DNA from 4 places in the Enterococcus sp. DIV1304_2 genome. Region 3 is predicted to be linked to each of the others. Evidence: riboswitches for the same ligand, from Rfam matches in the RefSeq annotation. Region 3 holds a riboswitch; each other region holds the start of a gene.
What was found. Region 3 has a riboswitch for magnesium ahead of mgtA (magnesium-translocating P-type ATPase). Riboswitches for the same ligand answer to the same signal wherever they lie in the genome.
Positions count from the first base shown of each region.

Region 1 (3,504 bases), 810 kb from region 3:
ATATCTCCTACGTATCCAATCAATTGGGCAGCGGCTTCCCCTAGTGGATAATAACGACCGTCAACTTCTTGGATCGTTGCTCCATTGGGAAGTTCTAATGTTTCCCCATCAATGATTTTTAAAGGAACAAAGTAATCCGGTTGGACCCAACCTTGAGAAATCGCTTGTTCTATACTGGCTTCCGTCAAATCGAATGCTTCAGCGATTGCTTTGATATTCGCTGATTTTTCCTCACCCTCACCTAATTTCGCAGGTACGACACCTAATTGTTTTAATTTCCCAGTTGTCGCTAACGGCTGTTTATTACGGTCCAAGATTTCGCCACGTGACGCTACATCTGTACTCAAGCTGACTTTATCTTGTCCTTCCATTTGCGGAAAAATCAAATTAGGTTGCCAATTGATTTTGGTTTGGTCTCCCTCTTTGGACAAGGTTCCTTCATATGCTAAGTCTTTCAATTCACCTAGCGTCGTATTCATTTTAGCTTTATACGTAAACTCATACGTATCATTCGCTTTTTTTGTCACGGATAAGTCTGAGAGTTTGATCCCTCTGATCTCTGCTGCACCATAAATGTTTTGATATTTTTCCAAAATATCTTGTTCAGTAAGATCACTATCCTTCTCTACTTGAAGTGATTTTACCGCTTCTTCATAATTTTCCTGATTCAGGGAGTCAATAAATCCTTCAATCGTTTGTTCTCCAGCTTTTACTGCTTGTTGTTCCTGAACGTGTTGATAATAAAAGAAGCCACCACCAGCTGCTGCAAGCAAGACGACGATTCCCGCTCCGATATAGATGCCGGTCGATTTTTTCTTTTGTCTGCCACTCCTCTTCATGTTTTGAATACCTCTCTTTATTAAAAGTACGAATCAAAGATATTCTAACACATAGAAGAGGAAATAGAACAGCAGCCCAAATGATTCTTAACCAGTACTGTTCTTATGTTAACTTTTTTTTAATCAAAATAAACCAGTTCGTTTTAGGAACTGGTTTATCAATAGGGTTATATGGTTATTTGTCCAAAAACTCGTGTATCGCTTGCTGATTTTTAGTCAAGTCGATTTCCAAGACACTACCAGCTGGTGTATGATCATTGAAGTCCCAACTTTTATCAACGGGCACGGACAATGTATCGATTTTCTTCTCGTCATCTAGGAAATCTAACCCACAATCTAACAGTACGCTTTCCGGTAGATTGGTTTGGATACTACCTAAAAGTTTGCCGATCGCCTTGGGTAATTTGATGATCGATGTGACATCTTTCAATTGACTGGCTACCGCCTCAACGACTTGTTGTTGTCTACGGATCCGTCCAAAATCACCTTCTTCGTCTTCACGAAAACGAGCATATTGCAGCAAGGTATTTCCGTCCATTGTTTGCTTTCCTTTTTTGATAGCTACCCCATCTAAATCCAAATCTTTTTCTGCATCGATCGTCACACCATCTGGAAACAATTCATCGATACAATCAACAAAATCTTGAAACGTAATACTTGCATAATAAGGGGTCTCTAACTTGAAATTATCTTGTAAGGTTTGGTCCAATAAGTCGATACCACCATAAGAATATGCGGCATTGATCTTATTCATTCCATAACCAGGAATAGAGACGTAAGAATCTCTCATGATAGAAATCAATTTTGCTTGTTTCGTCTTCTGATCATATTGGGCGACCATCAAAGAATCAGAACGACCATTTTCTTCTTTTGATCGTGCATCAGAACCAATCAATGCTACATTGATGATCGATGGAACATCTTGTGCATCGACTTTCTCAACTGTTGCAGATTGTTTCACTGAGGAGAACCCTTGGATAAATTCAAAAGAAAAAAAGCCAATGACCATTGCAAGCACTAACAAGATACTTAATACGATTTTTTGAAATGGTTTCATTCAGTTGCCTCTTCCTTTCAAACTCTTCTACTTGAAACGAGGACCTTTGTCTATTATGATGAATCAAGTAAAGAGTATATTCTCTTACATGTCTTTGGGTCGATTGAGCTGCAACTCGTCGACCTTTTTTGTTTGTCTCTCTGTTTTATTTCGTTCGGCATTCTTTGTAATGAAATGAATACCTCTAGTGATAAAATCAAATAGCTTTTCCAACGCATCCCCCTTTCTCATCCAGACACAAGTTAGGTAAAGCGAGGTAAAAAGAAATAGAAAGCATAAGAAAAGGTCAGAAACCTTTTCGAACAAGATTTCTGACCTGGCATCATCTCATCGTCCGAGTTTTAGCACTATACAACGTAAAGAACGCATTCTTAGCTATTTGAAAAAGCCTTAATCCGACAATTCCTGTTTGACCCATTGGCGTCTTTCGACGTTTCTGAGCAATAGCCTATGTTTGTATAGGAGCCTCACCTAACAAGGTTAGTACTTATTTGATTTTTACAAAATCCATCTTATTCCTCTTCAAATCGATAATCAATAAAAAAAAGAATAAAATAACTAAATTAAACTTTACTTAATAAATTTTAAGACTTGATGACAAGTAAGGAAACTTCTTTTGTCTTTAGAAAAACGAGTTCGTCCACAGTGCAATTATTTCGGGCGTAACATTGAAATAATCTCACCAAGCTTCCCATAGTCGTTTCCAGCTAAGCGACTGATTGGCTGTAAACTTTTAGGATCGATGTAGCCTGTTTGTTCATCGTAGACACTTTCACTCATCTGATAAGCAGCTATTTCTAATAAAAATAAATCAGCTGTTGTTTCTTCGCCTTTTTTGATTGGTACATGTTGATAGAGTGTGGTCTCAAAAGCTATACTAGCTTCATTGATCCTTGGAACATCGATGGTATCAGATTTGGAAACGCTGAAAGAAGTCAAGGTCAATTCACTTTCTTCGCTTGATAAGCTAGCAGCTGTCTGATTCGCATCTACAAGTATTCTTTCGTCTAGAACATGGATCACGGCTTCTTTTGTTTCGAGAAGATTTTTTGCCGTATCTTTCCATTCCCCGTTTTTTCTTTGGATAGCTAAAGAAAGTATCGGCGGATTGGAACTGACGATATTAAAGTAACTAAATGGTGCTACATTGGTCACTCTTTTTGAAGACCTTGTCGCAACCACTGCCACCGGTCGGGGGATAACTGAGCCAATCAACAGTTTATAATTTTCTCTTTCTGTTAACTCTGAAGGTACTCGTTTGAACATTTGCTTTCCTACTTTCTGGTTGAATGATCATTCCTGATGATAGTCATGGTATCGGACAATCTCCTTCATTGTCAACTAAACGTTCTTATTGCAACCTTTATTCACAAAAAAACACCCAGCGCAGTTTCATGCGCTGAGTGTCAAATTGATTATTTCAAACGGAATAATGTTGGTGCTTGGTCAGGTGCCCAAGTAACATCACCAAAGTTGAAATGTGGAACAATAGTGATATAGACTCTTCCATTGTGTCTTACTTCTTCATTCATAGAATAACGTTCTGGTGAAGCCATTGTACCTACTTTCCATTCACGGATTCCTTCGATTGTTTCATCTTGTTTCGTT
Region 1 covers NZ_CP187851.1:1,507,127-1,510,630, forward strand. Annotated here, with positions in the region: gene IGJ14_RS07000 (penicillin-binding transpeptidase domain-containing protein) at 1-839, opposite strand, end outside; gene IGJ14_RS07005 (LCP family protein) at 1,015-1,896, opposite strand; M-box (ykoK) riboswitch at 2,216-2,382, opposite strand; gene IGJ14_RS07010 (flavin reductase family protein) at 2,548-3,162, opposite strand; gene IGJ14_RS07015 (lytic polysaccharide monooxygenase) at 3,312-3,504, opposite strand, start outside.
Region 1: it holds a riboswitch for magnesium, as region 3 does, so the genes downstream of both, IGJ14_RS07005 (LCP family protein) here and mgtA (magnesium-translocating P-type ATPase) in region 3, are expected to answer to the same signal.

Region 2 (3,504 bases), 1.3 Mb from region 3:
GATTGATTGCTTCGGCCCTGCCACTAAACCCACCTGCCCCGATAGAAAGTAAACTTTGTGATTGTTGATAACCAATCGATTGGCTATATGCAAATGGATCAACCCATGCGCGTACTCGATCTAACTGATAAGTCTTAAAATTCAGACGATATAAAATCTGGTGTCCGTATTCAGTAAAAACTAAAGCAATCAAAATGGCCCCGAGAATAACTAGAATCGAGGTTATTGCCGTCATGATCTTCCAATGTACCCCAGCGATCATGAATAATGCCCCCAAGCATATGACAAAAACCAAACTTGTTCCAAAATCTTTTTGCATGTACATCAATAAAAAGGTCGGTAAACTAACCAGTAATATCTTTCCTACATAAAATAAATCAGTTTTAACGGTTCGTTGTTTCACCTTTTGCTCATAGATCAAGGTCAAATAAACAACCACTAAGATAAAGGTGAGTTTCACTAATTCAGAAGGTTGAAATGAAAAGCTGCCAATCCTAAGCCAACGTTTGGTGCCTGTGAGTTGAAACATCACCGGATCATAAAACTGATACAACAGGCCCATCACAAAAAGTGAAAAGCCATAAAGATAAGGAGAATATCTTAACAATACGACTGTTTTCACTCGTTGTGTTAGAAACAACAGCCCGACCGACATCAAACAAAACACGATTTGTCGAAGCACGACTCCTCGGACTGGAACTTGGTCATAAACAGCTGCCCCATATTGCACACCGACACTTAATAAATATAAAAGAAAGATTGGTAAAAATAATGCATAGTTGAATTCATTTATTTTAAATTTCATTTTGCTTACCTCGTGAGGACAGTTTCAGGCAAACGCCCAAAAGCATGGATAAAATCAAATAGCTTGATCCTCCATAACTAATAAAAGGAAGCGGAATACCTGTCATTGGGATCATGCCACTGATACTTGCAATATTGATACTTGTCTGTAGCAATAACAGCATCCCTGTTCCCAAATAAATCAACCCGATCTGCTGATTTGGTTCATTCGCACTCAAGACAAATAAGCGCAAAATAATCGAAAATAACATTGCTAGAATCAGTAAGCCCACGATCAGACCTAACTCTTCTAAAATAATCGAAAAAATAAAATCAGTCTCGGCTACTGGTAAATAGCCCTTTTTGGTAATACTATTTCCCAATCCTAATCCAAAAAGCCCACCGTTGTACATGGCATAATAAGATTGACTCATCTGAAATCCTTTTCCATAAGGATCTAAAAAAGGATTAAAAGCAATGCTCAAGCGATCATAAGTATGAGCAAAAATACTTGGTAATAGGTCATTTTGCCCTAGTAAATAAATAATGCCGCCAAGGAGCAAAAAGAGACTGAACAGTCCTGCAAAAAACAATAAAATATAGCGAACTGGTAATTGAACCGTCGTGATCATGATTGCAGCTAAGATGATCAACAAGATCGCACCAGCTACTTTTGGTTGGAATAAAATCAGCAGAGAACATAAAGCGATGATAAAAAAGGGTTTTTTTAATTCATTCAATGATTGCTTGGGTTTTCTAAAATAATAAGCTAAATAAAAAATCATACCGACATTGACAATTTCAGCAGGTTGAAATTGAAAACCTGCAATTGAGATCCATCGTTGCGCCCCACTGATATTGACACCAATCCCAGGTACCTTTGTCAAGATCAGACCCACGATACCGATCCCCATCATTATTTTTACGATTCGATGATTGAGTATAAATGCAGGTTTCACTCGGTAAATGAAAAAAATCATTGCCCAACTAAGTGCTACAAATACCATTTGTCGAACTAAAAGTTGATTTGTACTTTGATCGAATGACATCAAACGGAACGTACTCGCACTATAGATCATCAATAATCCTATTACACTGATCAACAGATATGGTACGAGCAAATACAAATCTATTTTTCTTATGTCTTTTACACCCATCCTATATTTCTCCTTTGTGTTACAGCGGAGATACGTCACTTACCCATCTTGAATAAAAAAAGCCAAACGAAAAAAACGATTGGCTTTTCAGTCTCATCGTGTGAGTTTTGACACTAAACAACGTAAAGATTTCTCTTAGCTATCTTATGAAGAGCCTTAATCCGACAATTCCTGTTTTACACATTGGCGTCTTTCGACGTTTCTGCGCAATAGCCTATGTTTGTTTAGGAGTCTCGCCTAACAAGTTATTCTATTTGAGGAAAAGTATACCTGTTAGATTATTTATTCACAAGAGAACCTCAAATAAGCTTAAAAAACTTTAGCTTTTTTTAATGTTATATAAATTATTTTTAAAATTTAATAATATATGTTCTATATTTTTTAGATCAGAGTATGTAAAAAAACGTAACAGAAAACCTTTAATCGACAAGGTCTGTTACGTTTTGTTTAATATTATACAACCTCACATAAAAATGAAAATAGCATAAAAAGACGTGATGGTCTCTTATGAAAAAAATAAATTTCAGATTATAGATTCTTCATACTTAGCATAGGTATTTTTTTATGTGTTTTGAGAGGCACGTTATAATAATGAAAATTATTTGTCATTTTCCCTCAGCTACTACGCCCATTTCGCAAATTATTCCTAGTTTTTGCTCGCCTGGATAGCTTCTAAGGCAGCTAGTGCGCTTTGTTGGTTGATCGTTCCTGATTCCCTAAGCTTTGCGGCAACTCTCTCGATTTCGTCCCCTTTGGCACCAACTGTGATTGCCAATGCTCTCGCTTGTAAGGACATATGTCCTTTTTGGATACCGTCACTAACAAGTGCACGCAGTGCCGCCAGGTTTTGTGCTAAACCAACAGCTGCAATCACTTGTGCCAATTCTTGTGCAGAATCAATTGCTAACATATCTAAAGAAGCTTTCGCTTTCGGTAAGACGCGGGAAGCCCCCCCTACTGTCGCGACAGCTAAAGGAACCGTCAATTTCCCTACCAAATGATCTTCCTTGATTTGCCAGTCAGTCAACCCTTGGTAACTACCATTTCGAGCAGCATAGGCATGAATAGCCGCTGCGGCTGCTCGTGTATCATTTCCTGTGGCTAAGATGACCGCTTCGATACCATTCATGATTCCTTTGTTGTGGGTCGTTGCCCGATAAGGATCCAACTTTGCGTATTCACTCGCTTGACGAATCTTTTCAGCAATCAGCTGACCCGTTTCTTTGTCCTTTGCCAATCGCTCAAAAGGAATCATACAAGTCGCGATCGCTAAAGATTCAGTCGCCAGATTACTTAAGATACTGAACAAGATTTCTTCTTCAGGGAACCATTCTTTGATACGAACCGCAACTCCTTCCAAAATCGAGTTGATGATATTCGCCCCCATCGCATCTTTGACATCCACTAAAAAATCAAGTGAAAGATAGGCATGCTCGCTCCCCATAAATTCTCGAGTAGAAATTTCTCGGACACCTCCACCACGCTTGACGATCGAAGGATAGCTTTCGTTTGCACAAGTGACCAATTCTGGTTTTCTTGCTTCAATGACTTCTTTGATTTTTCG
Region 2 covers NZ_CP187851.1:1,047,345-1,050,848, reverse strand. Annotated here, with positions in the region: gene IGJ14_RS05000 (FtsW/RodA/SpoVE family cell cycle protein) at 1-805, opposite strand, end outside; gene IGJ14_RS04995 (FtsW/RodA/SpoVE family cell cycle protein) at 795-1,940, opposite strand; M-box (ykoK) riboswitch at 2,025-2,192, opposite strand; gene IGJ14_RS04990 (hydroxymethylglutaryl-CoA reductase, degradative) at 2,587-3,504, opposite strand, start outside.
Region 2: it holds a riboswitch for magnesium, as region 3 does, so the genes downstream of both, IGJ14_RS04995 (FtsW/RodA/SpoVE family cell cycle protein) here and mgtA (magnesium-translocating P-type ATPase) in region 3, are expected to answer to the same signal.

Region 3 (3,504 bases):
TTATTTATGCGTACTTAATTAGTGAATGCAATAAATATTTCGATAGTTATTTCTCTTTTTCGGTTGTTGTTCTGACGAAGAGGATCTTATTGGAAAATGCACACACTAAAGGAGGCATATTATGCACGATGGAGAATTGATCAAAAAATTACGGGTAAGTCGCAAGTTGACACAGTCACAATTGGCAGAAGGGATCTGTTCAAAAACTTCGCTTGTGGGGATCGAGAATCGTACGATCAAAAAAATTTCTTTTTTAACACTGATGGCATTTCTTGATCGGTTGAATATCACACTTACTGAATACGAATCGCTACGAAATCAAGTGGAAGAACCACGGAAAACGAGAAAAACACGTAATCTTTTGAATAAAGTTCAGGAGGATGATTTTGATCCCTACAAAGAAATCGCCGACAATCGCAAGCAATTTAAGCGAACGGCTGATCTTTACTATCTCGTACTGAATATACATATGTATTGGAAATCAAGTGTGAAGCCAGATATCCAATTGGAATTTTTGGGATATGAGATACGAATGATCGAAGATTACTTTATGAAACTGAAAGAATTTGGTCGATATGAACTAGACTTATTAGCAGAGTTCCCCTTTATTTTCAGCGATTCCTTTATCGAAAACAATTATTTGAAAATTAAAAAAAGAATGCGTAAAGCAATGAAGTCAGGTTATGATCAGTGTTTGTTTCTTTTTTTAAAGAATTTAACTGTCTATTATATCGACAAAAAAAGATATAAAAAAGCACGAAGCATCAATGAAGATATGTATCGTTGTTTAGGTTTGAAATCAAAGACAGCTGTCATTTACGAGAGTTTGATGTCCGATTATTATCGTCGATTGATCGCCACCGCATTAGGGGAACCAATCAAAAAAGAGGAGTTTGAGTCATTATTTGCAGTGATCGAGTATACCTTAGGCAAAGAAGAGCGAGATGAATTAGAAGAAAAACTATTGTCTATCCAAGCACAACGCTAGAGATTTGCTGAAAGCGGCTATTTAGTGGGCATTTGACTTAATACAAAAGGAAAACCAGTCCCTCTAGTATTGAGTCAATCCTCTCACTAAACGTGTGGAGCATGACCTCTAACAGAAGGACTGGCATATCAATAAGATGATCAAAAATTGATGCACTCAAAAAGTCAGTGAGCAAAAAATTTATTTTTTCGCATCTTCTACTTTCTTTGTATCGAATGGCGGAAAGAAACGTGTGATCTCAGTATTGGCTGCATCTCGTGAATCCGAAGCGTGAATGATATTTTCTGTACCAGGTAAGGCAAAATCGCCTCTGATCGTCCCAGGAACGGCATCTGCTGCTTTTGTTGCACCGACCATTTTGCGTACGAGATCGATCACATCTTCACCTGTTAATACCAGATAGACGACTGGACCAGAAGTCATATAGTCGATCAAGTCATCGAAAAAGCTTCGATTAGATAGATGTTGATAGTGTTCTTTTGCTAGTTTTTCAGTCATCGTCGCGAATTTCATTTCAGCGATTGCGAATCCTTTTTCTTCAAAACGCTGGATGATTCGGCCAATTAAATGACGTCTTACCCCATCAGGTTTGATAATAACAAGTGTACGTTCCATATCCTTCACTCCGATCTGTTGTGATAGGTTCATTATACCTAGAGAAAGAAAACATGACAAACGAATCCCTTAGAGTTTCAACTTTTTTGAAAATGTGTTTGACATTCCAGCCAATAGTTGTTACATTAGGTGAGGAAAAACTGAATAAGATTTGTTAGGTGAGGCTCCTATACAAACATAGGCTACTGCCCAAAAATGTCGAGAGACGCCAATGGGTAGAACAGGAATTGTCGAGATAAGGCTTTTCATAAGGTAGCTAAAAGCTCTTTTGCTTTTTACGTTGTATAGTGCCAAAACTCAACGAGTAGATCATCCATGCTTTTTTTTGTGCACTTTTTTGACCTTTCGCTGAGTTTTGGCGAAAGGTTTTTTGTTTCTCACCAATCTGTTTTTTCAAATAAAAAGGTGTTAGAGGGTGATCAAGTTGGGAAGTTGAAGTATCCAGTAATAGGGCAAGAAAGTAATGTAAGTAAACGAAAGGAGATGAGAACAAATGGATGAAAGTCCGGTGTACAAGGAGACAAAGCGTTGGTATGTTGAGACTATTATCTATCTGTTCTCAGCGCCTTTAGAACACTCTGTCTCCGTTGATTAGATAAACGATCAAGCGCACAACAGATATCAGTGTGTGCTTGATAAGATCAAAGGAGGAACACGAGATGGAAAAAAAGAAAGAAACAAAAAAAGTCTACGCTGGTTTTGCTAGTAAAAATAAGCAACAGTTATTTGACTTATTTCAAACAACACAAAAAGGCTTGTCTTCAGAACAAGTAGAAAATTTAAGAGAAACTTATGGAAATAATAGTATTTCATATGGAAAGAAAACGCCGTTTATTGTAGAAGTGATCAAGGCGTTTATCACCCCTTTCACATTAGTATTGATTGCTTTAGGAATTATTTCTTTTATCACCGAGTATCTATTAGCTGCTCCAGCAGATAAAGATTTGTTTGGTGTAATCATCATTTTTGCCATGGTGTTAGTCAGTGGCACGATGACCTTGATCCAATCCGTACGTTCGAACCAAGCTGCTGAAAAGTTGAAATCATTGGTGAAAGTAACAGCTGCCGTAAAACGAGATGGTGAATACAAAGAAATTCCTATGGAGGAAATTGTTTGTGGCGATCAAGTTCGTTTGTCAGCGGGAGATATGATCCCAGCAGACATGCGGTTGCTTTCTGCCAAAGATTTATTTATCTCACAAGCGGCATTAACGGGTGAAAGCTATCCCGTTGAGAAACATGCGACTGTGTGCTCTGGAAGAACACAAAGCGAAACGAGTTATGAAAATATTGCATTCATGGGAAGCAATGTGATCAGTGGTAGTGCAGAAGGTATCATCATCTCTGTTGGGAACGACACGATGTTTGGACATGTGGCACAAAACTTATCACAAAAACCGATAAAAACAAGCTTTGAATTAGGCATCCAAAAAACATCCATGTTGTTGATCAAATTCATGGCATTGATGGCACCAACTGTGATCGTGATCAATGGATTTACAAAAGGAGACTGGTTAGAAGCATTCTTGTTTGGTTTATCAGTCGCTGTTGGGTTAACACCAGAAATGCTACCGATGATCGTTACGACAAATCTGGTCAAAGGTGCCAGTGCTATGGCGAAAAAAGGAACAGTCATCAAAAATCTAAATGCCATTCAAAATTTTGGTGCGATCGATGTCCTTTGTACAGATAAAACAGGTACATTGACTCAAGATAAAATTATTTTAGAATACCACATGGATTGTGAAGGAAATGAAAATGACCGAGTACTGCGCCACGCCTACTTGAATAGTTACTACCAAACTGGATTAAAGAATCTTTTAGATGTTGCCATTATCGATGAAGCAGTTGAGACGTTAGATACAGAGAAGATTCGTTATCAAAAAGTAGATGAAATACCC
Region 3 covers NZ_CP187851.1:2,315,322-2,318,825, reverse strand. Annotated here, with positions in the region: gene IGJ14_RS10715 (helix-turn-helix domain-containing protein) at 122-988, shown strand; gene ndk (nucleoside-diphosphate kinase) at 1,169-1,603, opposite strand; M-box (ykoK) riboswitch at 1,747-1,919, shown strand; gene mgtA (magnesium-translocating P-type ATPase) at 2,263-3,504, shown strand, end outside.

Region 4 (3,504 bases), 1.4 Mb from region 3:
AACCACTGCATGTGTTGCGATATTCATATATTCATTCACGCGATCTTCACTGCTATCAATGGCTAAAACTTCTTGTCCAGCTTCGACTAATGTCCGACAGATACTACCGCCAAAACGTCCAAGTCCTACGATTGCAAAATTCTGTTTCACTTTTCTCCTCCTTTTTCCATTCCATTTCAAGTATAGCAAAGCCACTCTAAAAACAAAAGTAACCCTGCTTTTCTTTACGGAAAACCCTAATTTTAATGGAGGGTCAAGAGAAGGACTACTATGGTAGACCATAGAATATTCCTTGATGTTTATACTAAAAAGGTATGCCTATATATACTAATTATTCCTACAATAAGTAACCTAAGAATACGTTAACTGAAATAAAGTAAATAAATAACCCAGCAATATCTTTGATCGAGGTAATGATCGGTGCAGATCCAGCAGCTTGATCAATATTCAATTTCAATAAGATAAAAGGAATCAAAAAACCCAAGGCTGCAGCTAAGGTCATTGCAAAGACCAAGGAGATTCCCACAGCTACACCTAACAATGGAATCCCTTGCCATACAGAAGCGACTATTCCAGATACGATCCCTACAACAATCCCTAAGCTTAAACCGATCCCTGTTTCCTTCAAAAAGTGCTTAATAAATGTGTTTAGATCAATATGTCCTAAAGATAATCCGCGAACAAAAACCGTCGATGACTGCGTCCCTACATTCCCACCCATATCCATGATCAAAGGAATAAAAATAGCAACAGCGGCCACTGATTCTAACGTTTGTTCAAACTCATCGATCACTAGACCAGCTAACATCCCTGCGACCAATGTGATGGCTAAGAAAGGCAACCTGACTTTCCAGATTTGCCAAAGACTGCCGTTGATCAGTACTGTACTACGATCAGCTTCTACAGAGGCGACATCTGCTAAACCAGCGGCATTGAACATATCCTCGGTTGTTTCTTGCTCTAAGACATCGATAGCGTCATCCACTGTCACAATGCCGACTAGTCGTGTTTCTTTATCCACGACGGGAATAGCGATCAAATCTAACTCTTGTAACAATCGTGCGGTTTCTTCCTGGTCAGTGTCTGTGGTTACATAAGCAACATGCTTGATCATGATTTCTTCAATGCGTTGATCACTTTCTGCAATGACTAAATCCTTTAATGATAGGACCCCTTCAATTTTTTTCGCCATATCTGTCACATACAAAATATAGATTGTTTCCATTTCTTTGGCTAATTTTCTGATTTTATGCAGTGCTTCTTCAACAGTCATTTCTTTCTTTATTGAAATAAATTCAGTCGTCATGATCCGTCCAGCCGTCTCATGTTCATAGCCCATCAATCGATTCGTCGTTGCACGCTCTTCTTCGGAAAGCTCTGCCAATAATTTTTTAGTCACACTCGCTGGTAATTCGTAAAACAACCTTACCCGATCATCTGGAGCCATCTCATTTACAAATTCAATCACTCCCTCATCCGTAAAAGAGCGAAGCAAGTCTTGTTGGACAGCTGGTTCAAATGTTTCAAAGATTTCGAGAGCTTTGTTCTTTGATAATAATCGAAAGACAAGAACTTGCTTATCTGAAGGTAGCGTAACAAATAGTTGGAGCAATTCCACTTTCTCGATCGTTGCTAAATAGTTCTTCAATTCTTCAAGCTTTTTTTGCTCAAGATAGTTAAGAATCGTCAATTGTGTTTCTAGGTTATTTGTATCATTTAGTGTTCTCATCTCGCATTCTCCTTTGTTACATCGTTTTTTCGATATAAACTTGTTGGATGGATTCGTTTAGAAAAACAGGAAGTACATAAAAAAGACGGCCTCCAAAAGAAGCCGTCTCATAAGATCCCATCAAAATGGTACCAGTGTTTACCTGAACGAACTTCTCGTCTGAGCTTTAGCACTAAAAGACGTAATTCTGGAAATATGATCCAGATAGCTACGTTAAGCACGCCTTAAGCCGACGTTGCCTGTTATACCCTGTGGCGTCTCTCGACGTTTGAGGGCAGTAGCCTGTGTTCTTTTAGGAGCCTCACCTAACAAGTTTTTATAATTAAACCCTACAGGTAAAATTGGTTTTTGTCAATAAGAGGATGAGTATTTGATAAAAAAATCCGGAATATTGTTAATCGTATCCCAATATAGTTATGCAATCATCCATTTTGTTTATTTTTACTTTACCAATCCATGCTTGAATGCGTAAATGGCAGCTTGCGTACGATCTTCCACTTCTAGCTTCGCTAAAATATTAGAAACATGTGTTTTGACTGTTTTCAAAGTGATAAACAATTCGTCTGCGATTTCTTGATTGCTTTTTCCTTCAGAGATCAACATAAGAATCTCATTTTCGCGATTCGTCAAATCATCGTGTAAGATCGGCTCATTGCGTCGACTCATTTTTTCCATCATTTTCGAGGTTACTTCAGGTTCAAGCACACGTTCGCCTCTTTGAGTCGCACGAATCGCATCAGCGATTTCATGGGCTGTCGATGTTTTAAGTAAGTAGCCCGTTGCGCCAGCTTCAATAGCTGGATATACTTTCTCATCATCAATAAAACTCGTGACGATAATGATTTTTGCTTCTGGCCAATCTTTGAGGATTGCTTTTGTAGATTCGATCCCGTCCATTTCTTCCATGACTAAATCCATTAAAATCACGTCCGGACGAAGTGCCATGGCTTTCTCATAGCCTTGCCGCCCATCCTCAGCTTCTCCGATCACTTCGATATCTTCTTGGATCGATAAATAGGATGAAACCCCTAAACGTACCATTTCATGATCATCGACTAGTAGTACTTTTATCATTTTTCCGCCTCCTTTATTAAAGGAACTTTGATTTCCACACTTGTTCCTTGTCCTTTGAAACTAATGATTTTTACTGTTCCACCAATACCTGCTACACGTTCTCTGATATTGTTTAGTCCGTAGCTACCGGTTTTTGTTTCATTCATATTGAAGCCAGTACCGTCATCGATCACTCGTAATAAAAGATTATTATCGATTTTATGCAGATACACTTCTAATTCATTGGCTTTTGCATGGCGTAACGTGTTTGAAAGTAGTTCTTGAACGATCCGGAAGAGATGATCTTCAATCGAATCAGATAAAGTGATATCTTCAATATCCCATTTCAATGCAATTTGTATCTTGTTTTTTAATTCTTTTAATAATTGCTCGATTCCTTGTTTCAAACTTTTTTCTTCAAGATTGACTGGTCGTAAATGTAGTAGCAACGCACGCATTTCAGATTGTGAAGCATTGATGATATCCGCTACCATCCTTAGTTGTTTACGAAACATTTCAGGCGTATCACTTTTTTCTGCTTGTTCCGTCAGAGCAGACATCATCATCATCGCTGCAAATAATTGCTGGGAAACTGAATCATGGAGCTCACGTGCTAAACGATGTCTTTCTAATTCTAAGATTTCTTCTTTTGTTTGTCCATCCACATATTGAGGTCGACTCGTCAATATTTGAAGTTCACTTGAGACTTCAACCATTTTTTC
Region 4 covers NZ_CP187851.1:900,445-903,948, reverse strand. Annotated here, with positions in the region: gene IGJ14_RS04285 (potassium channel family protein) at 1-150, opposite strand, end outside; gene mgtE (magnesium transporter) at 338-1,729, opposite strand; M-box (ykoK) riboswitch at 1,874-2,049, opposite strand; gene IGJ14_RS04275 (response regulator transcription factor) at 2,171-2,803, opposite strand; gene liaS (two-component system sensor histidine kinase LiaS) at 2,800-3,504, opposite strand, start outside.
Region 4: it holds a riboswitch for magnesium, as region 3 does, so the genes downstream of both, mgtE (magnesium transporter) here and mgtA (magnesium-translocating P-type ATPase) in region 3, are expected to answer to the same signal.